DNA from 2 places in the Paenibacillus sp. FSL M8-0334 genome. Region 1 is predicted to be linked to the other one. Evidence: riboswitches for the same ligand, from Rfam matches in the RefSeq annotation. Region 1 holds a riboswitch; the other holds the start of a gene.

Region 1 (16,232 bases):
TGGGGAGCACTTCGGTCATCGGACGCGTACCGCGCATCCTGAAAAGCGGTGTCCTGTGGAAGTCGAAGCGGAATTATTAGCCCTTCTCATTCTCCTGCTCTAGAAGCTCAAGCTTCTGTGAAATAAGGGCGAACAGTTCTTCGGACGTGACGGCTTCCACCCGGTCGCCATCCACATAGGCAAAAGGCGCCAGGTAACATTGCCCGCAGTCGGTCAAGCAGCCATATTCAATAATTTGGCAATCAAACCGCTCGGCAAGCGGCTGAAGCGCCTGATCCGTTCCGAAATAGCTGTTACTCGTGCAAAATTCAATCATAATGGACATAAGTCAAGAACCTGCCTTATAAGTTTGCCATTTTATTTTGGCGGTTTATGTACTATAATAAAGAAAGGAAAGGAGTTGAACAAGATGAGCGATAACGCACAAATCACCATGTATGATGAAGTGGCTGAAGTGCTTGATAAGCTTCGTCCGTTCCTGCAGCGCGACGGCGGTGACGTGGAATTGGTCGACGTTGAAGACGGCATCGTTAAGCTGAAGCTGATGGGTGCTTGCGGAAGCTGCCCAAGCTCCACCATTACACTGAAGGCAGGAATTGAACGCGCCCTCGTTGAAGAAGTGGAAGGCGTTCAAGAAGTAGTACAAGTATTCTAATCATGGTTTATTATAAAAGAAAGTCTTGGTTCTTCTCCGAACCAAGACTCTTTTTTTTGCTGTCATTCCATACAGAATCGTTCACTTCAAGCAGTCGAGTCATTCCGGTTTAATCCGTGAACGGATCGGATCAAGCCCGCCGGACACATTGATCATGTTGCCGGTTAGGAAATCCGATCGATCCTGGCACAGAAACTCAATCACCCGGGCTACATCTTCCCCGCTTCCGGAGCGCCCTCGCGGTGTCAGCCCGTCATCGACGCCGGTCACTTCTTCAATCGTCTTCTCCTTGTTCGCTCCCCGAATATCACCGGGACACACCATATTGACCGTAATCCCGTGCGGCGCTTCCTCAATCGCAAGCGTCTTCGTGAACGACACCAGCCCGACCTTGGCCGCGGCATATACGGCCCGATGCGGCCAGGCCCGCGCCTCCACTGCATGCCCGAAGCCGAAATGAATAATTCGTCCCCACTTCTTCTCCCGCATAGCCGGCAGCACGCGATGATCCAGAAGCATAACCCCGGTTAGATTCCCGTTGACGAGACGAACAATCTCATCTCTGGAATAGTCGGCAAACAACCGCCGCTCATGAATATATGGCCCTGCATTGTTAACAAGAATATCCACCGTTCCAAGCTGCTGCTCCGTTGTATCCACAAGCGAGTACAACTGCTGCTCATCGGTTATATCCGCCTGAACCGATATCGATGACACGCCAAACTTCTGTATCTCTCGGCAAAGCGACTCTGCCTGCGCTTGACTGTTCACATAGTTAACGGCAATATGGCATCCCTGACGTGCAAGCGACAATGCAGTCATCTTGCCGAGTCCCGTCGCACTGCCTGTAATCAGCGCCACCTTCCCCTTCAAGGCTTTCCCTCCTCCAAGTGGATGTCCTGTCCTCAGTATAATGGATGGGATGGCCTTCAAACAACCTGAGACGTCACACCGCCGACCGCAGCCATGCTAGGCTGGCCTTCCTCCGTCCGTTACTACTCTCATCGCCTCTGTCTTCGTTTGCCCTTATAACACCGATTCTAGCCGTACTAAAAAAGCGAACAGGTGCGATAAATTCGCACCTGTTCGCTTATTCTGTCACAGTATGCTGTCTGTTCCGCTGCAATATTAGAATGCTGGAACGACCGCGCCTCCGAATTCCTGTTCGATAAAGCTTCTCACATCTTCCGTAGTCAACGCTTTAGCCAGTTTCTGAATGGCGTCGGAATCTTTGTTGTCCGGACGAGCCACCAGCAGGTTGGCATACGGGTTGTCTTTATCCTCAAGCAGCAGGGAGTCCTTGGTTGGATCCAGGTCTGCTTCAAGTGCGTAGTTCGTGTTGATCACCGCAAGATCCATTTCATCCAGCATGCGCGGCAGCATCGCTGCATCTACATCCTGGAATTTCAGATTTTTCGGATTTTCCACGATATCCCGGGTGGTCGCTTCCAGCTTGTTCTCATCCTCCAGCTTGATCACGCCGTTCTTGGACAGCAGGGACAGCGCACGGCCCAGGTTGGTTGGGTCGTTTGGAATCGCCACGACCACGCCATCTTTAAGCTCGTCAATGGAAGTAATCGTTCTGGAATATACGCCAAGCGGCTCAATGTGAACGGCAATAACCGGTTCAAGTTCCAGACCGCGTGCATTGATTTCTCCGTCCAAGTAAGGCTGATGCTGGAAGAAGTTCGCATCCAGCTCTTTGGAATCTACTTGTGTATTCGGCATTTGATAATCGGTGAACTCGACAATTTCCAGGTTAACGCCCTCTTCGGCAAGAGCCGGCTTGATATGCTCCAGAATTTGGGCATGCGGTACCGGTGTTGCGCCAACCTTGATGGTAACTGCTTCAGGAGCAGACTCGCTTCCACCCTCCGGCTGGGATGCATTATTGTTGTCTGTGCCTCCGCCGCCGCAAGCCGCGAGAGCCCCAACCAATGCTAAACTGATGAATCCGGATAACCATTTTTTCATTTCTTAACCCCTCCACAAATGTAATATCATCTCTATATGTGAAATCCCTTGCTGCCTTCTTCAAAAACTTACTTTCTCGTAAAACGCCGCACCAGCCGGTCACCGGCCATCTGCAACAACTGTACCAATACAATCATGGCAATAACGGCAATAATCATAATCTCGGTATCATAACGATAATAGCCGTATTGGATCGCCAAGTTACCAAGACCGCCGCCGCCGACCTGGCCGGACATCGCCGTATAGGAGACCAGCGTAACGATAGTGATGGTCATCGCTGCGAGCAGACCCGGCCGCGCCTCCGGCAGCAGTACCCGAAAGATAATGTGCCGTGTCGAGGAGCCCATCGCCTGAGCCGCTTCAATCACGCCCTTATCCACTTCATTCAGCGCAGTTTCCACCAGCCTTGCAAAGAACGGGGCCGCCCCGACAACCAGCGGCGGAATCGTTCCAATCACTCCGTAGGATACACCGACAATCGATTTCGTAATCGGAATCATCGCCACGATCAGAATGATGTACGGAATAGAACGCAGAATATTAACGATAAAGGAAAGAATTCCATATCCGAATCTAACCCAGCCCGACGTCGACCTGGCGGCCATATACAGTATTACCCCGATCGGCAAACCGAGAATAAAGCTGAATAATGCCGATAGCCCCAGCATCCGCAGTGTATCAAGCGAAGCGGTCCCGATTTCATTCCAGTTTACCTGAGAAAAGTCCAAACCCAGCATCAACGAATCACCTCCACGTCGAGCCCTTGCTCAAGCAGCTTCTTTATTGTCTCGTCCGTGGCAATTTCGTCACCTTCGAACCGGACGATCAGCTGACCGTACGGCGTTTCCTTGATCGTTGAAATTGTCCCCTGCAGAATAGCAAAATTCACGCCGGTCTCATGCACAATGCGGGACAGAATCGACTCATACGTCTTGGTGCCAAGGAACGTAATCTTCACCGCGCGCGATGGACCGGAAGCAGCACCTGCAATCGCCAGACGCAGCGCTTCGCCGCTATCGGTTTCCTGGCGGATGAATTCCTTTGTAACCTCATGCTGCGGCTTGAGGAACACCTCCGCTACCGGCCCCTGCTCCACGATGCCGCCCTGGTGAATGACAGCAACCTTGTCGCAGATGCTTTGGATGACGTGCATCTCATGCGTAATCAGCACAATCGTCAAGTTGAACCGCTTGTTGATATCCAGAAGCAGCTTCAGGATGGAATCCGTCGTCTGCGGATCGAGCGCCGAAGTTGCTTCGTCGCACAGCAGCACCTCCGGGTCGCTTGCGAGCGCTCTTGCTATGCCAACCCGCTGCTTCTGTCCGCCGGACAGCTGTGCAGGATATTTATGGCTGTGCGCCTCAAGTCCGACCAGGCTCAGCATCTCCTTCACCTTGCGCTCGATTTCCGCCTTGGGCGTCTTCGTCAGTCGCAGCGGATACGCGATATTGTCAAACACGGTCGCCGAGGACAGCAGATTGAAATGCTGAAAAATCATACCGATCTTGCGCCGCTGGGCCTGCAGCTCGGTCTTGCCGAGGCGCGTCAGGTTGACGCCGCCAACCCATACCTCGCCCGACGTCGGCCGCTCCAGCAGATTGATGCAGCGGATCAAGGTACTCTTCCCGGCTCCGGAATGTCCGATAACGCCAAATATTTCTCCTTTGTCAATTGACAGATTCAATCCGGACAAAGCGGTAGTTACATTGCCGCCCGTGCCGTACTGCTTCGTCAATTGTTTGATCTGTATCAAATCTTGAGCCTCCCTTTCCCTAGCCTTTGGCACATCTATTGTCCATAAAGAAAAGAGCCTCTCTTTGTCAGAATCAAAAAGGGCTCTCTTTACGTAAAGTCAATGCCTTTTCTCATCTGTCAAAACTTCGGATAGATTCCAAAGTCTTGAAGGAATTAGCACCATGACACTCCAGACGTCTGCGGTGATCCGCTTAACGTCAGGAATCGGTTGCCGGGCTTCATCGGGCCTGTCCCTCCGCCGCTCTCGATAAGAAATAAATGTGTTATGAAATTATCGTTTTCATGAGGAATTTCATCGAATGCAATTGTTAGTATAGTTTTTTTTCAGCTTTTTGTCAAAAGGAATTTCATAGTAGCTTCCCCATCAGGTCAGTTTTCAAGCTGAATTCCTTGGGTCGTCCAGATCTGATTCGTATACCGGAACGACGCTGCGAGCGTCTGGCATACCATATCCAGTCCTTGCTTCAGATCATCCAGATGCGCATCCAGATCCTCCAGCTCAAGCTTCGTATCATGCCCCTGCATCCTCTGCCACAGATCATCCTGCATTTCAGCGTTCATGTAATGAATCTCGGCATTACGCCGTTTGCGCAGCGTCCCCATCGGCACCTTGTACTTGGCTTTGATCCCTTCAAGCTCCTCGGACAGCGAATCATGAATTTTCAGAAATTTAAACTGCCGCAGTACGGTAAAATAGGAAAAATGCACTTTTACCTTGGATGTGTGCAAATTGAACAGCTCATCAAGCACAGTGCCCAGCTTATCCAGAATGGCAAACACACGGATGAATCCATTCTTATAAAAATACACATACCTGGCGTACTCTTCCTTCTCCTGAAGCGACATATCATCAATGAAGCCGGACGTCACCGATTTGCGAAAATGGCAGGCTGCATACCAGCTCTGCTCCAGTTCATCCAGCGATACAATCAGCCCGCGTATCCAGATTTCCAGCTTGCGGTGGTCATGGGTCGGATCCGGATGTTTCTTGATCTCCTCCCGCAGCAGCTGTACGGTCTTCGTCATCGATTCCACCGCAGCTTTAAGATATCCATCATTATGTCGGGGCTGCTCCCCTAACAAGGTCCGAAGCATGCCATCCCTCCCTGTTCACAAGTTGTTCACCATTCGCCGCCATAGTTTCCCGCATACTTCTACTTCAACATCTCCAGAGCAACCAAATACAGCTAACGCGAATGTCCCGATTACTTGGCAAAATACTCATTCCAGCGCTCATCCACCATGTTGACGATATCCTCACGCGGGAACAGCTCAGCAGGATAATCCGGCTTCATGCGCGCGTCTATAACAATCGGCAGCCGGTACGACAGGTGATGATGCTGAACATTCGCCGCAGCGAACAGGTCGGTCGCTGGATTGAAGCGGGTAAATACCGTCCACAGGAAGGAGGTTTGGGTCGCTGCCGCCTGCTGTGCATTATCCACAACGATAACGAGCGGCCACGACGTGTCCCGCGATTTCAGATGCTCCATCACGCGCAGGGCGAGATCGGAATCTTTGTCATAGGATGCCCCGGAAACGACAAGACAACCGCCGCAATACGCAACAACGTTGTCAATGCCCGGGATGTCGCCTTCCTCATAGCTGCGCGGAAGCTCGCGAATTGGATGGCCAACGCCGATGAGCACAGCCTTGCTGCCATGATTCAGTTTTTCACCTGTATAATCGAGCGTATCCTGGGATGTTTTGTTGAAAATATACAGGTCTGTGGACGGGTCGAAGCGCTCAAGCACCGCCTCCAGCGTCTCGTTGAAATCGGTCAGATCCACCGGGCGGCTTGTCAGCATCAGGAAACTTCGTCAGCGACAGCTGCCCTTCTCCCAAGATGCGGAAGGCCGATACGAGCGCTTCACGCGAATAGCTTTCCCGAACCACCGCGGCCGTCAGTGCATGGAATCCGGTCTCAGCATAAGTCCAGAGCGAGCGGACCGATGGCATTACCATCGGAAACGCCGGCGACAGCAGGCGCTGCAGGAAATCGCCCAGATAATAATCCTCCTGTCTCGGTTTGCCTACAATTGTAGCCGGATAGATGGCATCCTTGCGATGCCACATATGGTTCACATGCAGCACCGGATACTCGTGCGCCAGAGAATAATAGCCGTAATGATCGCCAAACGGCCCTTCAAGACGGCGCTCATGCGGCGGCACATAACCGCTGATCGCAAATTCGGCCTCCGCCGGAATGCGATGTCCGCCCAGCGGGTTGTCCGTCATCGGCAGACGCCCGCCCATGATCAGCGAGGCCAGAAGCAGCTCAGGCAGATGCTCCGGAACGGGAGCGATCGCTGCAGCGATCAGCGCCGGAGGGCCGCCGATAAAGATCGACACCGGCAGCGGCTGGTTCTGCTGCTCCGCTTCAAAGTAATGGAACCCGCCGCCCTTATGAATCTGCCAGTGAATCCCGGTCGTGTTATTGTCGTAGATCTGGATGCGATACATACCCAAATTGTGGTGCTTTGACCTGGAAGGGCTCTCTGTGTAGACGAGCGGAAGCGTAATGAACGGACCTCCGTCCTCCTGCCAGCTTGTCAGTCTTGGCAAATGTTTCAGCGGCTCCTCCGTCACCTTTACGCCCATGATCGGGGCTTCCTGCGGGACGACACGCTTCATGCCAACCTTGAGCATATCCTTGATCAGTCCGCGCTCGTTCCAAATGGCCGGCAATGTCGGCGGAATCAGCGTTCCCGTCGCTTCAACCAGCGACTTCATCAGCTGCTCAGGCCGAGGACCAAAAGCCATATCCACCCGCCGCGGCGTACCGAACAGATTCGTTGCTACCGGGAACGGCGTGCCCTTTACATTCGTAAAGAGCAGCGCAGGCCCTCCCTCCTCAATGACACGGCGATGAATTTCAGCAAGCTCCAGGTACGGATCCACCGGTGCTTCGATGACGGTCAGATCATTTTCCTTGCGAAGCGTTTCCAGCCATTGGCGTAAGTTTTGATAGATCAACGAGCCCACTCCTTCAATAGCAGCATAGTCCTCGTACAATTGTCCGGGGACTATGCCTGCGTTTCCATATGATGCTCATCGTTGGACTTCCACAGCCTGACGGCTGCCTCTAAACGATATGTTTCTGATCCCGGGCCTGGTCGGATGTCTGCTGCAGCGAGGCTGGTCTGCTCAGCTGCCACACTCTGACACTCATATAACTAAGGACGCCGAACAATATGGAGATCAGCAAGGTATGTCCCAATGCCGAGAACACATAGACTTCCTCGTTGTGGATCGTTGCCATAATAATCCCGCCGCTGATCACCTGCAGCACGCACAGAATCGTTGCAGCAACGCCCAGCATCTGAATCTCCCGGTTGTTCCGGTTGCGCCAGTATGCAAAATGTCCCATAACGGCCACCAGTACCAGTAGCAGCAGCGCCGCCACCCTGTGCATAAAGGCGATGCCTACGCCTCCGCTCAGCTCCGGAATCACCTCGCCGTTACACAGCGGCCAGCCTGAACAGCCTTCCCTGGAATCGGTATGACTGACAAACGCCCCGATGTAAACGACGATATAGGTATAAATAGCCGTCGCCCAGACGAGCCAACGAAACGCTGGCGTAACCCGGGGCTGGGGCTTGTCGTTGGCCATGCCCCCCGACTTCTCCACCCTTCGCATGCCCAGCGCAAGCATGGCCGAGCTGGCAAACGCAATAAGCGAAAAGCCGAAATGCAGGGCCATGACAGCTGCCGACTGCCGGTTCACCACCGCAAAAGCTCCCATAATGGCTTGTACGATGACAAAGATGGAAGTCATGATGACATACGCCATCAAGTCCCGGCGATCCCGCTTATATTTCCAGAAGGCGATCAAGGATGCGAGCGCAGCTAGACCTGCAAGTCCGCTCACCGCCCGATGCGAGTATTCAATCATCGACGCCACGGTGTAAGCGGGAACAAATCTGCCGTTACACAGCGGCCACTCTTCCCCGCACCCAAGTCCTGACCCTGTCTTGGTCACGACCATGCCGCCGAAGGTTGCGCAGAACATGATCACACATGTTGCGTAGCTAAGCCATTTCAATTGTTTATCATTCACTAATCTCACCTGCTGCCCCGTAATGATCTATCCCACAAGCCGAACATTACCTTCTATGTACAATCCACATTCCATTATACCTGATTCCGCTGTCAAGGTCATGAAGCGTTTGTGACAAAATAGATGAAAACGCGTTCAATAGTAGCACGACCGAGCATTCGCTACAAAAATACCGCCGAATCGGCGCTTCCCAATTCGGCGGCATCTGCACTGCCTGTTGCTCTTCGGTCGCTGTTCACCTTCCCGAACACCAGCCTTACTTGTGGATCGTCTCGTATACGTCCACGGCACGCTGCAGGAAATCTTCAATCTCCTCGCGCGATTTGCGATATTTATTCACGAAGCGAACGAGCTCGCGCCCATCTGAATAGGCCACAAAGCTCGGAATGCCCAAAATGTTCTGCTGCTGGCTGACATCCCCGACTGCGTCCACATCCACTTCAACCAGAGTGAGCTGATTGGAGAACTTGGTCTCCACTTCCGGCATGAACGGATCGATGAACTTGCAATCTCCGCACCAGTCCGCTTTAAAAACAGCGACCGTCAGTCGTGGCGACTGGATCGCAACCTGGAATTCCGCTTCAGATGTAATCTTTTGCATGTGGGTATCTCCCCTTTCTGACGAATCTGTCACCCTTAGTGAATCAAATTGAAGAGTGGAAGTCAAATTTTCGAGCCATACTGACAATAAACGATGTGAACGTCCGACAGTCAAGGATAAGGAAGGTGTTCATCACATGGGCGATTCTCACGGCTTCAAGGCCGGCACCCGGCATCTGTGGTCCAGGCTGGCCTCGTTGCCGAGAGCGGCGGGGGCAGCCTTGAGCGGTTTTACAGCAGCCTGGCTGGATTCCAGCGAGCTCAGACGCTCCCCGCAAGATCTCCATTGGAACGAGAGTGCAGTCCAGAGCATTTTAGAAATATTAAACAAAACCGCCGCGATTCGACGCATGGAGCACACCGGGGGCCATCCGGGGCCGACAGGCGCCTCCCATATTCCCCCCATCCAGGGCTCTGCTCCGGCACCGTCGGAGCTTTCCAGCCGGGACCACCTGCTGCTGCAGCGCATCCGTGAAAATGTTCAGGATGCCAACAAAAGCAACATTACCCGGACCCGGGCTTACTTACAATTTTATGAGGCGTTCCCCGAGGTGCACTGGGCGCTGCTCGCCCATATGGTATCGCGCAATGCCGGCTGGAATATGACCGATCTGAAGAGCGGGCTTATGTCCGATCTTGTAAAGGATCCGTTTAAGGACCGGCTGTATCGCTTTCTGGAACGCTGCAATGCGCTCATTTTTCAGGACGCTTATCCGCAGCTGCTGCTGTATCAATACAGCCGCGAACAGGGGAGAAGCTGCTTTCATTTGCTTCCTCACTTTCATATCTCATCGTTCATGACTCCGTTCTGGGAACGATTCTGGCTGGACCGGAGCAGCAGCCCGGTATTAACGGTTGCACTCATTATCAATGAGCAGAACTATATTGAAGGGCGGGTCGTCCAGAACCCGATGTTTCGCCAAAATGTACTGGATCATCCCTCGATGAAATTATTTGACATCGCCAGGCTGAACCAGGTTCTGTTTCCGCTCGGGAGCCCGAACTGCCGCCACGATCTGTTTCGTGAATCCATCCTGCCTCTGCGTCCGCTGGCCGGATTGACCATGCGGCAGTTCAAGGACGTTGCTGCACGGATCAGGACAGGGAAGGCGTTATACGCCATGCTGTTCGGCTATAAGGATATTTACGAGGGAGTGATGCATTTTGCCCGCTGCACGGATCATCACGGCTCGCGCTCCGAATATTGGCCAGCGCTGTTTACATCCCGGAAGCAGGCGGCCATGGCGGGTGAGGATGCCAGCCTGGAGCTGCTCGAATCCGAATGGAGAACTTACGGTGATCGGCTATACAGCCCACGGCTCGAAGATGTTTGGTACGATAACGAGTACGAGCCGATTCCGAGGTACGACTGGTTTCAGTCCACAGAGCGGCTTAGCCACCTGAAGCGGCCTTCCCGCCCGCTCCTGATCGACATGACCCATGCTCACCGGTTTGCACTGGAGCGAATTGCCTTCGCTCACGATGCCGAAGAACAGTTCTAGTCACCTAGAATCATAAAAAAAGCCAGGCCACCTCCCATACCAAGGGAGACGAGCCTGGCGCTTCATACACACTTCCTGTAGCCGGAGATACTCGCAGCGCACTTTCCTGGTACGCCATCCGACCTGCATGAAGCTTTCGGCAAGCGACTCCGATCGAATAAGATCGGACACGATCGGACATGCCTGGACACATAACACACGGGGCTTGTCTTCACCCCTCACATCAAACGATGTGGACAGCCTGTTATCCCCGCTCGCGAAGACGTGCAGGCTGCAGTCTCATCAGCGGACGGAACAGCTTCTGCAACGGACGCGGATAGCTGGCAAGCTCGGATTGACGCAGCACGCCAAACATCACCATGAGCACCAAATACACCACCACCACGGCTACGCCGACGATGAGGCAGGTTATCAGGAATGCCAAGCGGCTCGGCATCACATGCACCAGCTGAATGCCCGCCTGGTTGAGGCCGTAGCCGACCAGCCCGGAGGCCAGCACCGTCAGCGCGAAGCCGACCCAGCGTTTTCCGAGCATGGAGAACGCAACAATCGCTTTGATCGAGCGAAGATTAAGTGCTGTGATCACGAGGAAGCATATCGCGGTGCCGCCGATAATGCCGTAAATGCCAAACAGCGGGGCCAGCAGGAAGCTTGCGGCCAGCTTGACCACCACTCCAATCATGACATGGACCATGGATAGCTTCGCTTTGCCGATGCCAAGCAGAATCGAGTTCGTGGTCATCATCGTGATCTGAAGGATGGTGCCAAATGTCAGGAACGCAATGATACCGGTTCCCTCCAGATTACTGAACAGAAGACCGTTAATGGAGTATGCTGCCGTACACAGCGCAATCACAACCGGCATGCCGGTCATGATCGCGACCCGCATCGCCATCGTCACCTGCTGCTCCAGATGCTCCTGATCCTTTCGCGCATACGCTGCGGAGATGATCGGAATGAGCGAGGTGCTTAGGGCGATGGCCAGAATCGGCGGAATGCCGGCCACGCTCTGTGCCCGCGTGCCGAGCACCGCCAGCGCTGCCGTTGCCGCTTCCGCACCAATCGGCCCGGTAAGCAGCGGCTTGACGATGGAATTGTCGATGAAATTGACCGCTGGCACCGCCATCGATGACAGCACAATCGGAATGGACAAGGTGAATATCGCCTTGTAGATTCCCCTCAGCGGGATCGAGCGGTCAGCCGGCGGCATATGGGCCTCCCGGTCCGTGCGGCGGAGCTTGGCTGCAAAATACAACATGACCGCAAACGCCCCGATGCTGCCCAGCACGCCCCCGAAGGATGCCCCAGCCGCAACCCACTTGTCATCATACCCCATGCGAAGCAAAATGTAAGCCAGACCGATAGCGGTAACGACCCGCGCAATCTGCTCCACGATCTGCGACAGCCCGCCGGCCGTCATATTGTTGCGGCCCTGGAAGTAGCCGCGCATCATCGCGATCGCCGGGAACAGCAGCAGCGCCGGCGCCAGCGCCTGAATCGCCGGGGCCGCTTCCGGAAGCTCGGCCACATAAGTGGCGTAATACGGCGCTGCGAAATAGAGCAGCACCGTGATGATCACGCCTGCTGCGGCTGCGAACAAAAGCGCAGCCTGATATACCCGCCGGGCCTCGGCAGGCTTGTTCAAGGCGTGGCGCTCGGAGATCATTTTGCTGAGCGTGCTCGGTATGCCCGCTGTAGCTACAGTTAACAGCATCAAATATAACGTATTGGCAAAATTGAATGAGGCCTGTCCCACATCGTTCAGCATGTGCTCAAGCGGCACGCGCTGCGCGATGCCCAGCACGCGCGCCACCAGAGCAGCCACGGCCAGAATGATGGTTCCTTTAATAAACGTTTCCTTCTTCGACAAGTGTCTACCCTTCTTTCCCCAAAAAAGCATCCCGTCAGCTCAGCAACCATGCGCCGATCATCTGCCACCCGTTCTAAAGCAAAGTGTGACCATGCCGTTCTTCAATCAATTGCCGGCCCTAAGGGACTGTTATTTAGAAAACCCAGATAAAGAAAATAATAATCATCGCCAGCTGCAAGATCACCTTCACCAGCACGCTGCTGAACAGTCCCAGTACAGAGCCCATTCCAACCTTGAGCGACTTGCCCGGCGAGGAACCGGTCAGCATCTCCCCGATCAGCGCCCCCAGAAACGGGCCGATGATCAGACCGAACGCCGGAATGACAAACGGCCCGATAATGAGTCCGATCGTACTGCCCCATATGGAGGCCTTCGAGCCGCCAAGCTTCTTGACACCCCAGGCATTCACCGCATAATCAGCGATAAACAGCACGACCAGAATCAAGGTCTGGATGATCCAGAACCATAACGTGTAATCTGCAAACGAGAAGAACCACCCGTACACAAACAGTGCAAAATAGATGGCGAGCACCCCGGGCAATATTGGATAGATCGCTCCGGCCATACCGATGACAAACAGAGCGATCACGATAAACCAGCCTAATATGTCCATAACCTCACCCTTCGATCAAAATATGATCCCGGATCACCTCGACAATGCCGTCCTCGTTGTTGCTGGACACGACCAGATCCGCCTCATCCTTCACGGTCTGTTGGGCATTGCCCATCGCCACACCGAGTCCGGCCTGCTGTATCACCGCCAGATCGTTCAAGCTGTCGCCAACGGCAACGACCTGGGACATCTCAATGCCCAGCAGCTCGCACACCTGCCTGATGCCCGTCGCTTTGTTGACGCCCATCGGGTTAATCTCCAGGTTATACGGCGAGGAATTGGTGATTTCCAGTCCGCCCATATCCTGCAAGGACATCAGAATCCGATGCCGGACCTCATCATCCTCGGTCGTATACCCAAACTTCAGCCATTCCTGGCCCTCCACATCATCAATCCAGTGAGTGTCATTGTAAAGCCGGTCAACGGTGTAGGCCCAGAACCATGCGCCCGTCTCCACTGCCAGCTCATGCATCTGCTTCACCAGCTTGCTGTCGAGCAGCGCACGGCGGTGAAGCTCATACGGCGCCCGCCATACTTCGCTCCCGTTCACCGTCACCATCGGCGTCATCAGCTCCAGCTGTTTCGCGTAAGGATATGCATCCTTGAACGGCCGGCCGGTGGACAGGCATACATAGATGCCGCGGCGGACCGCCTCCTTGATCCATTTCACCGTCTCGTCAGAGATTTCATGATTGTCCTGAAGCAGTGTTCCATCCATGTCCAAGGCCAGCAGCCGGTATTTATAATCCATGGTTCATCCCCCTTGGTTTCTCCAAACATGATCTGGTGCGTTCGATCCCACACCTTTTATAGCTCACGCATAAACATAACGACATTTTACCACAAATAAATAGGAAGCAAAAAAGATCGGCAGACATCCCCAGCAGGCAGTCTCAGTCATACCTTGTGCATATACGTTCCGGAGGTGTATTTCGTTTCACCATAACAAAAGACAGGCCACAGGGATAGGCTCCCCACGGCCTGTCTATTCAGCACAGAGGCGGCGGGAGCTCCCCCGATTATGGCTTACTGGTTCTCCCCGCCCTCACCCTGCTCTCCATCCTCCTGCTCCGTTTCTAGGTCTTGCTTCGGATGCGGTGTTCCGTCGAGCCCGTAGATTTCATCATAGGCGTCGAATATTTTGCGCGCGATCGGCGCAGCGCTCTGGGAGCCGAATCCGCCCTCCGGTATAACTACAGCTACCGCCAGCTTCGGATTCTCACGCGGTGCAAAAGCGATAAACACACCGTTATCCACCCGTTTGCGCGTTCCATTAATGTAAATATCCTGCTCGGACGTACCGGTTTTTCTGGCAAAATCGTACCTGAAATCATCAAATGCCCGCAGACCCTGCGTGTTCATGCCTTTAATGACCGCATCCCAGTGTTCCTTCGAAAATTCCATCTTGTTCAGAACTTCCCGTTCGAACTTCTTCACGACATTGCCGTTATGGTCAACAATCTCCGTCGCCAGCTGCGGCTTGATCCGCTCGCCTCGGTTTGCCAGAGTTGCGGCGTATTGAGCCAGCTGAAGCGTGGTATACTTGCCCCCTTGACCGAAGGATGAGAAGGCCAGCGACGCCAGCGAGCTACCCATCTGCTCTACATTGTTGTATTCCTTCCGGCCCAGGAACTCATTCGGAAGACCAGAGCCTGTCGAGACGCCAAGGCCAAAGGCTTCCATATAGTCATTCCATACATCAAGACCTTTGGAACCGTATTTGCCAAACAGCCGTTCTGCCACCATATCGATCATATAGGCATTAGAGGAGTTCTGAATGGCGGTTATTGCATTCAGCGAACCGAACGCCCGGCTTCCCGAGTTTCGGATTTGACGCGGGTCTTTCCCGATCTGGGCATATCCGATGTCCGGATAGTATTCATTCACGCCAAACAGATTCTCGTTCAATCCAATCAGCACGCTGAGCGGCTTGACGGTGGAACCGAGCAGCAGCACAGATTCCAGATTATTGCCTGATCTGCCGGAGCTGTATGGCGAAATCGTACCGTTGCGGTAATACTTCATGACCGACTCCCAATCGTCCGATCCGTTCTCCCACACGTTCGGATCATAGTCCGGCATGCTTGCCATCGCCACGATGTTTCCGGTATCGACCTCCATAGCGACTGCGTAACCGGTCAGCGCATCCCTGTGAAGCTTGCCGGAGACCGGATTGGTGTGCAGCCATTGCAGCTGCTCCAGGATCGCCTCCTGTGCTGCCAGCTGAATATCCTTGTGGATCGTAGAGTGGACATTGTAGCCTTTCTCCGGCGGCACCATCGTTGGCACGCCTTCCGCCATATTTTGCGGATTGATCGGAATGCTGATGTAGCCATTCTTACCGCGAAGCTCCTCCTGGAACATCATTTCGAGTCCATCTACACCGACCTTCTCCTGCTCGGTATAGATCAGCCCCGGATCCTCCTGGGTTCGGTTCTGCTCATCGATCTCCTTATATTTGTTCAGATCCTTAGTCCCTTTAAACTCCCGTAAATAACCGATGGTCTGTACCGCAATGCGGTCCGTATTGTAATGGCGCGAGCTTTCTTCCACTACCTCTACGCCAGCAAATATATTTTTGTGCTCCAGAAAATACGCCACTTCCTCAGGCGTCAGATTGCTCTTGATCCGTCGCGGCTCATACCCGGGCTGCTTGTTAAACTCCAGGTCCATCGCTTTGATGACATCATCAACGGTCATCTGCTCCCCATCCGGGTCCCCGTACTCATCAAATACCTTGACCATTTGCTCGGCCACTTCTTCGATCTCAGGCCGATTCTGCTGCCCTCTCTCCGAAGAACTGTAATCCTTCAGCAGCGTAATATACAGCGATTGAGAAGCTGTCGAATAAGCAAGCGGCGTACCGGAGGCATCCACGATGCTTCCCCGGATCGGCTGAAGCGGGAAGCTTCTTGACTGGCCGCCGGTTTCCTGTCCCTGAAGCTGAGGCCCCTCTACAAATTGGAGAATCGCCAATCGAACGATAATGATACAAAATAGAATGAATGTACTGAAGAAAAACACATTGATCCGCAAATTAAACTGATTGCTGGATTCCCCTTCGTTCTGTTTGTTGTCCGGCTTAAACCCTTTCACTTTAAGCTTCTCCCCTTTATCCCAATCACATAAATTCATATTAACACAAAATGATAAGCCGCTTCATCCGGAGAACCTAGGAAAGGCGGACTTTCACCCGAAAGCCC
Region 2 (16,232 bases), 310 kb from region 1:
GTCTATGTAGCGACAGACCAGGAAGCGAAGATCGGGCAGTTTGCCCTCATTACGTCCCTGGTATCGCTTGTCAGCTACTGGGTGGCCGGCAAGTGGTTCAAGCCGCACCGCCGAAGCGTCGGAATGCTGGTGGGGGCGGTTCTGCTGCTCATTGTGATCGTGCCGCTGCTGTGGAAGGTGAATTATGTGACGCTGCTCATTCTCGGAATTGGAACGTCGCTGTTTATTCCGTTGTTCATGCTGCCTGCCGTCTCGGTCAGCTTCGATCTGATGGGCGCCAACCGCGATAACGTTGAGAAAAGAGTGGAGCTTGTGGCGCTGAGGGAACTGAGTCTTATGACCGGGCGTATTGCGGGGCTGCTCATTTTTATAGGGGTGCTTGCTTTTCGCCGCGACCCGTCCACGATCACGTTGCTGATGCTTTTGCTGGGCGCCTCTCCCGTCGGGGCTTGGATGTTCATGCGCAAGCTTTTTTCCTGGAAGCAGCATGCTGCTTAGCCTACCTATACGATTGTTCCAAAAACAACCTCCAGACTGGCGTCATAGCCGAGCTGGAGGTTGTTTCAGTTGGAGTGGGGAGCGGATGGGTGCGAAAACGAGCGCCAGAGATCGAACCAGGCCAGCTCCTCCCGCTGGTGTCCCGCCAGCGTATCCGCGAGCAGCCTGGCAGCGATGTAGCTGTACACCATGCCGTTGCCGCCATACGCCTCGATAAAATAACTGTGCGGATATTCGGGGTGAGGCCCTATGAGCGGCAGGCCGTCTACCGTATTGGCGAATACTCCGCCCCAGCTGCAAGCCGGACGGATGCTGCTCAGTTCAGGAAACAGCCGCGCCAGATCCTGAAGCAGCCGCTCGCTTCGCTCCTGCAGCAGCTTGGCCGGACGATGCAATTCCCGGATGGGCTCATCGAGTCCCCCGGCGATAATGCGATTGTCCGGCGTCGTGCGAAAGTACAGATAAGGCCGATGGCTTTCCCAGATCAGAGCGCGCTCATGCCACCAGGACAGGTCCTGAACGGGCTCGGTCAGCAGCGCATACGTAAACACCCGCTCGGCAATAGCATCAGGCTTCCAGTCCTGCAGAGCATAGCCGGCAGCCCAAATGACATTTCGGGCCAGGACAGCGCCAGTCTCCGTGTACACAGTCACTTCTGTATCCGTATAGGCAACGCGGTTTACACCGCTTCTCTCGTATACTCGCAGCCCCTGAGAAGCAGCCTTTTCCAGCAAGCCCAGCCCAAGCCGGAACGGATTGACCTCGGCATCCCCGTGCGAGTATATGGCAGCCGACTTCGAGAAGGGAAAGGCGGATTTGATCTGCTGCCTGTCCCAATAGGAAACAGGGAATCCCTTCCGTTTCAGCAGATCGTATTCCTGACGGAGGGAGCCGGCCTCCTCCGGCGTGCTTGAGTAATACAGGGAGCTCCGCGGTATGAATTGGGCATCGACGGACAGCCCTTGAGCAATGCGTCCCAACTGAACAATAGCGTCGGTACACAATTCGTAAATTCGGGTCCCGCGTTCATCGCCGAACATCTGGATAATTTGGGTAAGCGAGTCATCATTCATAAATTGAAGCAGCCCGGTATTGGCTCCGGTGCTTTGACTGCAGACGCGGCTTTTCTCCAGCAGCACCGTCTTGGCCCCTTGCTCGGTTAGCATATATGCGGCCAGCGCGCCGCTGATGCCGCCGCCAATGATGAGCACGTCACAATCCGTTCTCTCCTCCAGACGGGGGTAACGGGGGATATGGGCAGTGGAGTCCAGATATGTCCAGGGGGTAGTGCCGAATGTAAGCTGCATTGCTAGAACCTCCCTTTGTGTATGCGGCTTACGTTAATATTACCCACGGGAACATAGATTTTGCGTGAGAAGGCATACTACGGGTGTGACTCTATATGGAAAGGGGATTAACAGCATGACGACTCAAAATCAAAATCAGATGTTGCCCTTGACGTCCAAGGAACTAGACTATATCGTTGACTGCATTTCCAACGAAAGCATGCTCGCCAAGCACGCGGCTGCAACCGCGGCCAGCGCTCAGGACAAGATGGTGCAGCAGGCCCTGATGGGATTCGTGCAGCGGCATGAGCAGCATTTGAACGAACTGGTGGGTGCGCTGGAAGCCCATAAAGGAATTGCCCCGGCTCAGCCGCAGTAAAGAGCAGGCTAGGGTGTGGTAAAGGTAAAGGCGGTTGGCATTCGTTTGCTTGACTCAAGCCGACTTGTCCCTGTTGACACATTTATGAAATAAGGAGGAACTATACAAGATGGCAACGCAGAACGAAGCTTCATTCTTGCCGCAGGAGGAATTGCTCAATTTCATTCTGGGAGAGCTGAAACGGACCGTTCGTGAATATACAACGGCTACAACCGAGGCGTCTTGTCCTACAGTAAGACAAATGTTCACGAACTTGACGATGGATACACTCAAACTGCAGGGCGAGATGTATCATCTGATCCAGCAGCAAAACCAATATTCTGCCTCCATTCCACATGCATTGAAAATGGACGTGGACAAGCAGCATCAGCAGGCACAGCAGACGGTTCAGAAGACCCGTGACCTGATCAGCCAGAAGTCAGCGGGAATCGGCACATTCGCACATACGCCAAACGTCGGTGAGCATCCGGCGAATGTCAGCCCGCCGACGTATATGTAACCGGACCTCTTGCGGGGACGGTAGTTCCCGCTACAAACCGATTTCCAGCGCGAAAAGCAATTACGCGGGAATCGGTTTTTTCTTTTGCACATCGGATGTGAGATATTGTAATATAGGTATTAATCTCTGTTTCGTGATCTGTTCATGGACGGTTTTCGTAATTTAGAGCTGGAGGAACGAATATGGAAGAGCTAAGCGAATTGAAGTTGAAGGTGCTTGACCTGCTGAAAGAGGATGCGAGAAGATCGCCGGCTCTATTGTCCACGCTGCTGGGTGTGGAGGAAGAAGAAGTGAAAACGGCGATTGCAGAGCTGGAGCGCGATCATGTTATCGTGAAGTACGCGACCGTAGTGAACTGGGGCAAGGTGGATGACGAGAAGGTGACTGCGCTGATCGAGGTGCAGATTACCCCTGAGCGCGGCAGAGGCTTTGAGGGCATTGCCGAGCGAATCTATCTGTTCCCGCAGGTGAAGTCGGTGTATCTCATGTCCGGCGCTTACGACCTGCTGGTTGAGGTGGAGGGGGCTAACCTGCGCGAGGTAGCCAATTTTGTATCGGAGAAGCTGTCGCCGATCGACTCCGTATTGTCGACCAAGACGCATTTTATTTTGAAGAAATATAAGCAGGACGGCATTATTTTCGAAGAACGTGAAGAAGACAATCGTCTTCTGATTTCTCCATAACATTGACATCGCAAGGATTTGCGAGCAGACTGACCGCGATTTACAGCGGAAATTTTTTTACGAGTATAGAGTGCCGTGGCTTTCGCTGTTACACATTCTATAGTCTGACAGAAGGAAGAGTGTGCCATGATTGTGAATGAAGAGCAGCTTTCAGAGAAGAACAGGAAATCGATGACTTCCTATTTGGCGCCGCAGGTTAGAGATATTCAGCCGTCGGGCATACGGAAATTTTTCGATCTCGTCAGCGGGAACAAGGACATCATTACGCTTGGCGTCGGCGAGCCGGATTTTGTGACCCCGTGGCATGTCCGTGAGGCCTGTGTATATTCCCTTGAACGTGGCTTTACCGGCTACACTTCCAATGCAGGAATGCCGGAGCTGCGCGAGGCGATCGCTGAATACTTGAATGACAGCTTTCATGTCGAGTACAATCCGGCCAATCAGATTATTGTGACGGTCGGAGGCAGTGAAGCCATTGATTTGGCATTGCGGGCCTTGGTTGTACCGGGGGATGAGATTCTGATTCCAGAGCCCTGCTACATCTCCTATTCGCCGATTACATCCATTGGCGGCGGCGTGCCGGTAGGGATCGAGACCACGGCCGAGAACCAGTTTAAACTGACGGCCGAGGCGCTGGAAGCCAAAATCACGCCCAAATCCAAAGTGCTGATCCTCTGCTATCCCAGCAACCCGACAGGGGCGATCATGACCTACGAAGATTGGCTGCCGATTGTGGAAGTGGTCAAGAAGCATGATCTGATTGTGATCTCGGACGAAATTTATGCCGAGTTGACTTATGAGGGCAAGCATGTCAGCTTTGCCTCGATGCCGGGCATGATCGACCGGACCATTCTGGTCAGCGGATTTTCCAAGGCATTTGCGATGACGGGCTGGCGGATGGGCTATGTATGCGGACATCCGGAGCTGATCAATGCAATGCTGAAGATCCACCAGTATACGGTGATGTGCGCGCCGGCAATGGGCCAGGTTGCCGCCCTTGAGGCACTTCGCAACGGCATGGGCGAGAAGGACCGGATGGTGGAGTCCTACAACCAGCGTCGCAGATTGATCGTACAGGGACTGTGCGACATCGGGCTGGAATGCCATGAGCCGAACGGCGCGTTCTACGCGTTCCCGAGCATCAAGCGCACCGGATTGTCATCCGATGAGTTTGCCCAGCGGTTGCTGACCGAAGCGAAAGTGGCCGCGGTGCCGGGGTCCGCGTTCGGTATGGGCGGCGAAGGCTTCATTCGCTGTTCTTATGCGACGTCCATAACGCAGCTAAATGAAGCGCTGGATCGTATGGGCAATTTTGTAGCCAAACTGACCTAAGGGATGGCTCCTCAATGAATGCATAGAAATCAGATTGAGATTTTCCTTGAATTAACAAAATTTTCACTTTTTCTTAACTGATTGATATGGTATAATTTTATTTTGGGAGCAGAATTTTACTTTCCAAGGAGGGGTCATCGATGTTATATGATTATGAATTGTCGAACTACCGTGGAGATTTTATGGCTGAGGACAACCAGCACGGTAAATGGTCAATTAAATCAGCAAAGTCTACTCCTCAGGAAATCACCTTGGAAGATGAAATTCACATGCTCCGGCAGAAGATGGAACAAATCTTTATGGAAGAGCAGTCCTTTACGTCAGATATTGTGATTGAGATCAGCAGTCTGCTTGACCTGAAAATCAACGAATATATGAAGACTTATCCGAAGAAGAAATAAGGATCGGGATAGAAGGAGACCTTCAGGGTCTCCTTTTTGGTATTCGCATTTGTTATGATATATTGAACATAAACTGAGGATAACGGAGGTAGGAGCGATGAAGGTATACACGAAAACCGGGGATGCCGGGGAAACGTCGATCATCGGTGGCCGCGTCCCGAAGGACGATGCGCGTGTGGAAGCATACGGCACGATTGACGAGCTGAACAGCTTTGTAGGGCAGGCGGTGCATGCCGCCAAACAAAGCGGTTATGAGGAGATGGAAGAGCAGCTGCTTCTGATCCAGCACGAGCTGTTCGATAGCGGGTCTGATTTGTCCTATGCCAAAAAGGATGAGAGCCGCTACAAGGTGACGGCCGATATGGTGGAGCGGCTGGAGCAGTGGATTGATGAGCTGGAGCAAGGGAATCCGCCGCTGGAGCGGTTTATTCTGCCTGGCGGTAGTGCGTTGTCGTGCGCACTGCATGTATGCCGTACCGTATGCCGCCGTGCAGAGCGGCTGACGGTTACCCTCGCCCGTTCGGTGGATATCAATCCGGAGGTGCGAAAATATTTGAACAGATTGTCGGATTATTTCTTCGTTGCGGCTCGCGCGGCCAATGTAAAAGCAGGTGTGCCGGATGTAGAATATGTCCGAAGCGGAAAGGTGTTTCGATAAGAAATGGAAGACTATTATCCGCCGATTGCATACACAGTTCCTGACAAAGACGGCGGAATGCTGCTCAAGACCGTGCTGCAGCAGCGGATGGGGATTTCCCGGAAGCTGCTGTCAAGACTGAAGCTGACGGAGCAGGGCATTCAGCTGAACGGCAAGCGGGTGTATATCAGCGAGAAGGTAAAGCCCGGGGATCTTGTGGAGATTCGGATGCAGCAGGAGGTATCCGATGATATTTTGCCGCAGCCGATGACGCTGGACATTCTATACGAGGATGATCATCTGCTTGTCGTGAACAAGGAGGCAGGGATCATCGTTCACCCGACACACGGCCATTACACAGGCACGCTGGCGAACGGAATTGTACACTATTGGCAGTCCCGGGGCTGGAAATATCGGTTTCGTGCCATTCATCGGCTCGATCAGGAAACGTCGGGCGTTCTCGCTATTGCGAAAAATCCTTTTGTTCACCAGCATGTATCCGAGCAGATGATCGCCGGGACGGTCGACAAGCGCTATCTGGCGCTTGTTCACAACGCGCCCGATCCGGCCGTAGGGACGGTGGACGGGCCGATCGACCGTGACCCTGAGGAGCCGCATCGAAGGATCATAACGGCCGATGGGTATCCTTCCCTGACGCGATACGAAGTGCGCGAGGAGTATGATGGGGCTTCGCTCGTGGCGCTCAAGCTTGAAACCGGACGGACTCATCAGATTCGCGTACATATGACCAGCATCGGCTGTCCGTTGATCGGGGATCGGATGTACCGGCATCCACTCTACAGCTCCCGGGGGATCGACGGCCCTGGGAAGGCGGACACTTCCCTGCAGGTTGAAGGTATGGACGATTCACGGGCGGAGGCTGCCTCGTCCCCGGCGCTGGCACGGGTTATGGCGCTTGATGAGAGCATAAGCAGACAGGCGCTGCATGCGGCGAGCCTGACGCTCGTTCATCCGATGACACGGGAGCAGATGACGTTCTCCGCTCCGATGCCGGAGGATATGGCGGCATTGCAGCAGCGCTTGCAGCAGAGGGTACGCTGACATGCTTGGAATCGGGAATGCGGACATGGAAGAAACTCGCTAGGCAAACTTTCAAAAATTTTAATAGCAAATATCAAGGAGAGTTGTTGAAATATGAGCAAATTGACAGTATATCAGTATCCGAAATGCGGCACTTGCCGCAATGCCGTGAAATGGCTGCAACAGCAAGGGCATGAGCTTGAGCTTGTTCACATTTTTGAACAGCCGCCGGGAGAGCATGAACTGGCAGACTTGATAACTAAAAGCGGCCTGGAGCTGAAGAAGTTTTTCAATACAAGCGGTGAGGTTTACAAGGAAATGCAGCTGAAGGACAAGCTTCCGGCAATGTCTGATCAAGAGAAAATCGCCCTTCTGGCTTCGAACGGAAGGCTGATCAAACGTCCGATCGTTACGGACGGTACCCGGGTGACGGTCGGCTTCAAGGCAGAGCAGTTCCAGGAGAGCTGGGGTGGACAGTAACGCGAAGCCTGACGAATATCGGGGCTGGCCAGTAGCAAGATGATGCCAATAGGTGGATATGTGATTCGGCCTGACATCTCGTCCCCAACGGACCGCAGGGATATGATATAATGGCAGGGAACTGCTAGATGGATCATGAAGAGAACAGTTAGGAGCGATTAAACTTGACACCGAACAAGCAGCCATCCTTGATGCTGGTCGACGGGATGGCTTTATTATTCAGGGCGTATTATGCCACGGCTGCGAGCGGGTACATTCGCCGCACCAAGTCGGGTGTGCCTACCAATGCCGTATATGGTTTTTTGCGATATTTATGGGACGCGATTGATACGTTCAAGCCGACGCATGTTGCATGCTGCTGGGATATGGGATCGAAGACCTTCCGGACAGAGCATTTTGCGGCTTACAAGGGCAACCGGATGGAAGCGCCGGATGACCTGATTCCCCAATTCTCCCTCGTCCGGGAGGTAACGGAATGCCTTGGCATTCCCAATCTGGGTGTGGAAGGTTACGAAGCGGACGATTGCATCGGAACGCTGGCCAGACGCTTCGGCGCCCAATCGCAGGTGATGGTGCTGACGGGGGATCATGATATGCTGCAGCTTGTCAACGAATCCACCTCCGTCATTATTATGAAGAAAGGCCATGGCAATTACATGGTCTATTCCCCGGAGACGCTCTATGCCGAGAAAGGCCTCCTGCCGCATCAAATTGTGGATATGAAGGGTTTGATGGGAGATACGAGCGATAACTATCCGGGTGTCCGCGGCATCGGGGAGAAGACGGCGCTGAAGCTGATTCAGCAATATCAGACCGTAGAAGGGATTTTGGCCAATCTCGATTCACTGGCTAAAGGGGTCCGCACCAAAATTGAGTCTGATCTCGATATGCTGCATCTGTCGAGATCTTTGGCCGAAATTTATTGCGAGGTTCCGCTGGAATGCGAGCTGGATTTGTGCCTGCTGGAAATTGACCACAGCCGGGCCCTGGCCAAGCTGGAGGAGCTGGAAATGAAGAGCCTGGCTCATATGTTCGGGGAAGCGACCGTTTCATGAGAACAGCGATAGCTTCACGGCTATACAGAAGCATGACACGATGTGGACTCTCCTGCCTGCTGGCTATGATGCTTATCATCTTGTCTGCCTGCGCTGAGGGTCAATCCGCAGCGCCTGCGACTTCTGGTGGCGAAAGCGGAGGAGCGGAGCCGCCTACCGAGTTGATCGTTTCCGCAGCTGCAAGCCTGAAGGAAACGCTGGAGGAAGCGGGCCGGAGGTTTGAGGCATCCCATCCTGGGGTGCGGCTGAGGTTCAACTTTGGCGGCTCTGGCGCGCTGGTTCAGCAGCTGGAGCAGGGAGCGCCGGCGGATCTGTTCATATCTGCCGCCAGGGAACCGATGGAGCGTCTGGTCCATAAAGGGGTTGTAGCTGAGCAGGATATCCGGGTACTGCTTCGTAATTCGCTTGTGCTAATTGAGCGGAAAGGCAGCGCGCACATCCGGCAGCTCGGCGATATAACCGGGGAACAGGTTCGTATTGTGGCAGTTGGCCAGCCGGAGACGGTGCCTGCCGGAAGTTATGCTCGGGAAGCGCTGGAGCATGTCGGTCTGTGGGAAGCGGTGGAGACCAAGGCGGTTTATGCCAAGGATGTTACGGCGGTGCTTACTTACGTGGAGTCGGGGAATGCGGATGCCGGATTTGTGTATGAGACCGATGCCCTGCAGTCCGATCAGGTGGAGACGGTGCTGCGTCTGGATCCGGAGCTGCACAGCCCGATAGAGTATCCTGCAGCTGTGCCGCTCATCGCTTCTCATCCGAAGGAAGCTGCGGAGCTGCTGGCATTTTTGAGCACGGATGAAGTGAAGGACATCTTTGAGCAGGCGGGTTTTGTTGTAATGGAGGGAATGTAGGTGTCATCATCGGAATTATTCTGGATGCCGGTATGGCTTTCGTTAAAAACGTCATTGCTGTCCAGCATCCTGGCCTTTATACTCGGAACTGCGGCAGCCAGATGGATGTCTCGCCGCATGTTTCCGGGAAAGGCGATGGTGGAGACCTTTCTCATTCTGCCGCTTGTTCTGCCGCCGACCGTGATCGGTTTTATCCTCCTGGTCGTGCTGGGAAGGAACAGCTGGGTTGGCAGACTGGCGGAGTGGCTGTTCGCACAGCCGATTATATTCAGCTGGGGCGCTGCGGTCATCGCCGCGGTGGTCGTATCTTTTCCGCTTGTGTATCAGAGCATGCGGGCCGGCTTTGACTCGGTTGATCGCGAGCTGGAGGATTCCGCCCGGTCGCAAGGAGCGGGGGAGTGGCAAGTGCTTCGCTGGATTACACTGCCGCTCGTAAGCCGATCAGCGATGGCGGCATACATCCTTGCGTTTGCAAGAGGATTGGGTGAATTCGGAGCGACCTGGATGGTAGCCGGTAATATTCCCGGCAAAACCCAGACGCTGCCGACTGCGATATATGTTGCCGTCAGCAACGGGGATCACAGGCTAGCGTGGACCTGGACGGCGGTCATTATATTGTTTTCCTGGCTGCTTCTGGCAGCTGCAGGTTCGGGACGACGAGAGCGCACCGGCCGGTGAACATGATGAAATGAGGGATGAACGAGCATGAGTATACTGGGAGCAATTGAAGCGGGTGGAACGAAATTTGTGTGCGGAATCGGTAATGAGGACGGCACTGTCGTGGAGCGTGTAAGCTTTCCAACGACGACACCGGAAGAAACGATGGGCCGGGTGTTTGAGTTTTTCGCGGATAAGAATGTGTCTGCTATTGGCGTCGGTTCCTTCGGACCGATTGATCCGGTAAAAGGAAGTCCTACATATGGAAGCATTACAACCACACCGAAGCCTCATTGGAGCAACTTCAACATTGTGAATGCGTTGAAGGAGCGCTTTCCGGTACCGATCGGTTTCGATACTGACGTGAACGGGGCAGCGCTGGGCGAATATACATGGGGGGCTGCCCAAGGGCTGGACAGCTGCCTGTATATTACGATTGGCACAGGTGTGGGTGCAGGAGCCGTTGTCTCCGGCGAATTGATCCACGGCTTGTCACATCCGGAAATGGGCCATATTTACGTGCGCCGTCATCCGGAAGACACCTATGAAGGAACTTGCCCGTATCATGGGGACTGTCTGGAGGGGCTGGCCGCAGGTCCGTCGCTTGGCAAACGCTGGGGAGTTGCCGGCGCCGAGCTTACGCCGGATCATCCGGCATGGGAGATGGAGGCTTATTATCTGGCCCAAGCACTGATGAATTATGTGCTCATTCTATCCCCGCAGCGCATCGTGATGGGTGGAGGCGTGATGAAGCAGGAGCAGCTGTTCCCGATGATTCGCAAGAAGCTTCAGGAGCTGCTTGCGGGCTATGTTCAGCATCCAAGCCTTGGGGATCAGATTGACGAGTTCATCGTTCCTCCGGGCCTTGGCGACAATGCGGGGCTGTGCGGGGCGCTGGCCTTGGCGAAGCTGGCTTTGGCTGAAGAGGCGAACTAAGCGGAAGAAGTTCGTTACCACCTTACAGCCATGGTCATGGACAGTTAGAGAAAGCTGTGCGATAAAGGCTTGATTACATTACAGAATATGGTATTATAACTGTAACAGTATAACGGAACGGATAAGGAAGCACCTTTCCAGCCGCGAGTAGCGGCGGAGGGGTGCTTTTTGTCGTTGTACTGAAATGCGTAGCGGGAGGAGTCGTAACATGCAGATTGTGTTTATGAATCAAATGTCGAGAACAGACCAGGAGGGCCTGGCGCAATTCGCACAGGTCTGGATTGGGGAGGAGGAAGGCGTGTGGCGCCTTGGTTGGCGGGATATGGAGCTTGACGGCGAGGCAGTGGATGAGGAATGGTATGAAGGCAGTTCGTGGAATGAAATGCTGTACGTTTATCGTCACCGGCTGGCAGTCAAGCTTGGAGATGGCTACAGACCTATGATTGAAGGCGTGTTTCATGAGCCGCAGGAAGTGGCAGGCAAGCAGCAGACGGCCCAGAAGCTGCAGTGCTACAGCGAGCTGTACGGTAACGAGGAGCTGTACACCGAGCTGTGTGCCTGGCGGCGCAAGAAGGCGGCTTCGGGAAGAAAGGCCCCTTATTTCGTCGCGAGCAATCGTGTGTTGAGACTAATCAGCGCCTTCATTCCGCAGACGGAGGAGGAGCTGCTTCAGCTGCCGGGCATTGGTGCCAGCAAGGCATCAGAGCATGGTGCAGAGTGGCTGGAGCTGACGTCCAAGGTGGCGCGCTCGACCGCGTTTCCGCTTGACTGGGTCTATGATGCGCTAAGGGAGGAAGAATATGTAGCCTGGCTGTACAAGCAGAAGGAGGCCAAGTACAAGCAGGAATTGGAGCGATTTCGCACGCGCAGGGTCATGCTGTCCGGCATAGCCGAAGGGGCGTCTCTCATGCAGCTGAAAGAGCGGACCGCCATGTCCCGGCGTGAGCTGCTGGAGCAGCTGGAAGAGCTGGAGAAGGACGGGTATGATACCGATGCCTTGATTCAGCTGGAGCTGAACGCGGTGCCGGAGGAGGAGCAGAAGTCAATTTGGAAAGCCTTCGAGGAGCTGGGCGACACGTTCCTGAAGCCTGTCCTGCAGCGGGTATATGGTCAGGAGGCGGATGGGACAAGCACGACAGAACAGCTGTACGAACGCCTCCGTCTGATCCGGATCCGTTACCGCCGGAGCGCAGGGGGGGCGGACAGTCGAAATTCGGACAGACGAAGAAATGTCGGTTAGACGTGAGGAAAGCCTCATGACTGCTGTGACAAGCGATGAATAAACCTAAAAAACGCTGTCTCTCATCAGCTACTCTAGCTTGTGAGACAGCGTTTTTCATTTCAGATCCAATCCTTTTTACGGAAAAGATAGAACATTAGGAGACCCGCAGATACCATAATCCCGATGACAACATAATAGGAATATTTCCATTCTAGCTCAGGCATATACTCGAAGTTCATTCCGTAAATGCCGGTGATCAGCGTAAGCGGGATGAAGATGGTTGTAATCGCCGTAAAGACACGCATGATTTCGTTCGCGCGGTTGGCGATACTGGACTGGTAGGCTTCCCGAAGGTTGCCCATCAGATCCCGATACGTCTCGAACGTCTCGGAAATTTTGACGGCGTTCTCGTAGATGTCGCTGAAGTACTTTTGCAGCTGATCATCGATGAGCCGAAGATCCTTTTTATTCAGGGTGTTGATCACTTCCTTCTGAGGACCGAGCACCTTCTTCAGCCACAGAATCTCACTGCGAAGACCGATAATCTCATGCAGATGGGCTTTCTTGGTATGCATCAGAATATCTTCTTCCAGCTTCTCGATCCGCGCCTCGATTCGGTCCCCGACGGAGAAGTAGTTGTCGGTCACAAGGTCGATCAGCAGATACAGGAAGCGGTCCGGCGTGCTGACCTCCTCTTCCCATAGAAGAGGTTTCAGTGTGCGAAGTTCGTGGATTTTTTGCTTCGTTACCGTAATGATAAAATGCCGTCCAAGAAAGATGTTAAGCGCCCGCAGAAAGATTTCCTCATCATCAAAGCGAATGCTGTTCACTACAATAAAGTAATGATCTTCATAAATTTCAATCTTCGGCCGCTGTTCCTCTTCGCTCAAGCAGTCCTCGACCGCAAGGTCGTGGAGGGAAAATAGCGGCTGCAGTTCCTCCAGATCGTCCACATCGGCATCCAGCCAATAAAAGCCGCTTTCCGGGGCCGTCAGGGTGGCTCTGATGTCTTCGACAGGTGTAAAAACACCCGCATCAACCAACCGGATTTTCATCTGATATCACTCCATTTCCATTCGTGAAAATTGGCGCATAAAAGCACAAGATATCAGCTTGCCGGGGAAGAACGGGCGAAGAACTTAGGTTTCTCTCATTAAAGCCTTCTATATAAGCGCATGAAAAATAACGCCGCCCTCCGCCGGTGAGCTGATCTTGGTCCTATGCGGTTGTGCTTCCTGGTTATCCAGCTTCTGGCTCGGGTCACCGTCCATCTTCCATGTCACCTCTTTCATCAATGTTGTTGCAGCACTTGTCTAGTATAACGCCGGGTGTACGACCTTTCAAGATGAAATATAGGCCGGATATGACGCTGTTGTACAGGGTATGGAAACCGCGAGGAATATGTGACGATAAAGCTAGAGGTTCTTGACGAAAAAAAATTATTGATTTAAAGTAAATCTAACAACAGTCTTGTGACAATCGAATACAGCGAAATCTTATCAAGAGCAGGTGGAGGGACTAGCCCTATGAAACCCGGCAACCGGCGGCAACATCGCACGGTGCTAATTCTTGCAGGATGCATGGTTTGCGTTTTTGAAAAACGCAGGCATTCTGACAGATGAGAGAGGCGCATAGTTAATACGTATATGATGACCTTTCTCTTCGGAGAAAGGTTTTCTTGCGTTTCAAGGTACTTATCGCTCTTTCTCTTGAAAGCATGAATCGATTCGTCAATTATTTTGAAGGAGTGAGTTCACATGCCGATTAAAATTCCAGATGCGCTGCCAGCTAAAGAAGTGTTGGCTGGAGAAAATATTTTTGTGATGGATGAAAGCCAGGCCTTCCATCAGGACATCCGTCCGCTGCGAATTGCTATCCTGAATCTGATGCCTACCAAGGAAACGACCGAGACGCAGCTGCTTCGGTTAATTGGTAACTCGCCGCTGCAGGTCGATGTGGTGCTGCTCCATCCGAGCTCCCACATTTCCAAAAACACGTCGGCTGAGCATCTCTCCACGTTTTACAAAACGTTCGAGCAGGTCAAAAATCGCCGTTTTGACGGCATGATCATTACTGGCGCTCCGGTGGAGCAGCTGGAGTTCGAGCAGGTGAACTACTGGAATGAGCTGACGGAAATATTTGAGTGGACCAAGACGAATGTGACGTCTACCCTGCACATATGCTGGGCCTCCCAAGCCGGCTTGTATTATCATTATGGAGTTCCGAAATACAGCCTGCCGAAGAAATGCTTTGGCGTATTCGAGCATTCGGTTAACGAGCCCTGTACGAAGCTGCTCCGGGGATTTGATGAGATGTTCCTCGTTCCGCACTCCCGTCATACCGAGGTTCGCCGCGAGGACATTGCCCAGCATGAGGATCTTGTCATTCTGTCGGAATCGGAGGAGGCCGGCGTATATCTGGTAGCTTCCAAGGATGGCAAGCAAATATTTGCTACCGGTCATTCCGAATATGATCCAGACTCGCTGAAATGGGAATATGATCGCGATGTGGCAAAAGGGATGGAGATTGATCTGCCCGTTAATTATTATCCGAACAACGACCCGTCCAGGCAACCACGGTCCGTATGGCGGGCACATGCCAACCTTTTATTCTCGAATTGGTTGAACTATTATGTGTACCAAGAGACACCGTATGACATCGGCCCGCAAATCTAGCGCGCACACCCGAGGAGGAGCAATGATATGGATAAAAAACCGTTGAATATCGAAAGCCGGCTAGCCCAGATCGGTTCGGTTCAGGAGCCGGTAACCGGCGCGATCAATTTCCCGATCTATCAGGCAACGGCCTTCCGCCACCCCAAGCTTGGCCAAAGCACCGGATTTGATTACATCCGCACGAAAAGCCCGACGAGACAAGTGCTGGAGGATGCCTGCGCGGAGCTGGAATCCGGGGATGCCGGATTCGCTTGCAGCTCGGGCATGGCTGCGCTGCAAACCGTATTTGCCCTGTTTGGCAAGGGGGATCATCTGATTGTATCCCTGGATTTGTACGGCGGCACTTATCGGCTGCTGGAGCGGATTATGTCCAAGTTCGGGGTAACGGCAACCTATGTGGATACGAACGATCTGGATGCGCTGGAGCAATCGCGGCAGCCAAATACAAAGGCGGTATTCATCGAGACGCCGACCAACCCGCTTATGATGATTACCGATATTGAAGCGGTTTGCACATGGGCAAGTCGTCACCAGCTGTTGACAATCGTGGACAACACGCTGCTCACGCCTTATTTTCAAAGGCCGATTGAGCTTGGAGCCGATATCGTCGTACATAGCGCGACCAAATATCTGGGCGGTCACAACGATGTGCTGGCAGGCCTGATTGTAACGAAGGGCAAGGAATTGTCCGAGGAGATGGCCTTTCTTCATAATTCGATCGGAGCGGTGCTGAGCCCGTCCGACTCCTATCAGTTAATGAGAGGGATGAAGACGCTGGCCCTCCGAATGGAGCGCCATCAGTCGAATGCGACGGCGGTTGCGACCTTCCTGCAGGGACATCCGGCTGTGGAGGAAGTATTCTATCCCGGTCTGCCGGAACATCCGGGCTACGATATTCAGAGCCGCCAGTCCAGCGGCAATACCGGAATTTTCTCCTTCAAGGTGAAGGATGCCCGCTATGTAGAACCGGTGCTGCGGCATATTCGCCTGATTGCCTTCGCAGAAAGCCTGGGCGGGGTCGAATCGCTCATGACCTATCCGGCCGTACAGACGCATGCGGATATTCCGGTTGAGATTCGGGAAGCGGTTGGCGTAGATGACCGTCTGCTCCGTTTCTCAGTCGGCATCGAATTCGCCGAGGACCTGATTGCTGATCTGGATCAAGCGCTGAACGCAGCGATGGCCGAGGTGGAAGGAGGCGAGCTGCGATGAGTTCGGACCGACATTCAACCGATCCGTTGAAGTTTGAAACGAAGCTGCTTCATTTCGGAGGCGAGATCGATCGCACGACCGGAGCGTCAAGCGTCCCGATCTATCAGGCGTCAACCTTTCATCACGAAGACGTCAATCATCCGCCGGTTCATGATTACAGCCGTTCCGGCAATCCGACCCGGCAAGCGCTGGAAGACTACATTGCGCTGCTGGAAGGCGGCGTGCGCGGGTTCGCGTATTCCTCCGGCATGGCTGCCATATCCAGCAGCTTCATGCTGCTGTCCGCCGGCGATCATATGATTGTTACCGAGGATGTATATGGCGGCACTTACCGGTTGTTGACCACCATCCTGAACCGCATGGGCATCGAGAGCACGTTCGTCGACAT

The links. A riboswitch is a leader RNA that binds a small molecule or an ion and turns the genes downstream of it on or off. The one in region 1 is predicted to bind S-adenosylmethionine.
Region 2: another riboswitch for S-adenosylmethionine. It lies ahead of metA (homoserine O-acetyltransferase MetA); the one in region 1 lies ahead of MKX64_RS14480 (methionine ABC transporter ATP-binding protein).

The regions. Positions count from the first base shown of each region.
Region 1 is NZ_JBBOCH010000002.1:86,819-103,050, reverse strand. Features, by position in the region: gene MKX64_RS14510 (NAD(P)/FAD-dependent oxidoreductase) at 1-80, shown strand, start outside; gene MKX64_RS14505 (YuzB family protein) at 77-325, opposite strand; gene MKX64_RS14500 (NifU family protein) at 410-655, shown strand; gene MKX64_RS14495 (SDR family oxidoreductase) at 755-1,528, opposite strand; gene MKX64_RS14490 (MetQ/NlpA family ABC transporter substrate-binding protein) at 1,784-2,629, opposite strand; gene MKX64_RS14485 (methionine ABC transporter permease) at 2,698-3,366, opposite strand; gene MKX64_RS14480 (methionine ABC transporter ATP-binding protein) at 3,366-4,382, opposite strand; SAM riboswitch class I at 4,492-4,638, opposite strand; gene MKX64_RS14475 (Cthe_2314 family HEPN domain-containing protein) at 4,754-5,479, opposite strand; partial or broken gene MKX64_RS14470 (UbiD family decarboxylase) at 5,590-7,360, opposite strand; gene MKX64_RS14465 (COX15/CtaA family protein) at 7,470-8,444, opposite strand; gene MKX64_RS14460 (thioredoxin family protein) at 8,701-9,045, opposite strand; gene MKX64_RS14455 (DUF2515 family protein) at 9,182-10,546, shown strand; gene MKX64_RS14450 (putative polysaccharide biosynthesis protein) at 10,791-12,416, opposite strand; gene MKX64_RS14445 (DUF456 domain-containing protein) at 12,550-13,029, opposite strand; gene MKX64_RS14440 (Cof-type HAD-IIB family hydrolase) at 13,034-13,780, opposite strand; gene MKX64_RS14435 (peptidoglycan D,D-transpeptidase FtsI family protein) at 14,056-16,125, opposite strand.
Region 2 is NZ_JBBOCH010000002.1:401,796-418,027, forward strand. Features, by position in the region: gene MKX64_RS16005 (MFS transporter) at 1-498, shown strand, start outside; gene MKX64_RS16010 (NAD(P)/FAD-dependent oxidoreductase) at 564-1,805, opposite strand; gene MKX64_RS16015 (hypothetical protein) at 1,921-2,163, shown strand; gene MKX64_RS16020 (spore coat protein) at 2,273-2,662, shown strand; gene MKX64_RS16025 (Lrp/AsnC family transcriptional regulator) at 2,845-3,345, shown strand; gene MKX64_RS16030 (aminotransferase class I/II-fold pyridoxal phosphate-dependent enzyme) at 3,472-4,677, shown strand; gene MKX64_RS16035 (aspartyl-phosphate phosphatase Spo0E family protein) at 4,818-5,078, shown strand; gene MKX64_RS16040 (cob(I)yrinic acid a,c-diamide adenosyltransferase) at 5,176-5,736, shown strand; gene MKX64_RS16045 (RluA family pseudouridine synthase) at 5,740-6,777, shown strand; gene MKX64_RS16050 (arsenate reductase family protein) at 6,871-7,236, shown strand; gene MKX64_RS16055 (5'-3' exonuclease) at 7,401-8,291, shown strand; gene modA (molybdate ABC transporter substrate-binding protein) at 8,288-9,142, shown strand; gene modB (molybdate ABC transporter permease subunit) at 9,167-9,820, shown strand; gene MKX64_RS16070 (ROK family protein) at 9,848-10,735, shown strand; gene MKX64_RS16075 (HRDC domain-containing protein) at 10,944-11,975, shown strand; gene corA (magnesium/cobalt transporter CorA) at 12,077-13,012, opposite strand; SAM riboswitch class I at 13,451-13,582, shown strand; gene metA (homoserine O-acetyltransferase MetA) at 13,715-14,632, shown strand; gene MKX64_RS16090 (PLP-dependent transferase) at 14,660-15,844, shown strand; gene MKX64_RS16095 (aminotransferase class V-fold PLP-dependent enzyme) at 15,841-16,232, shown strand, end outside.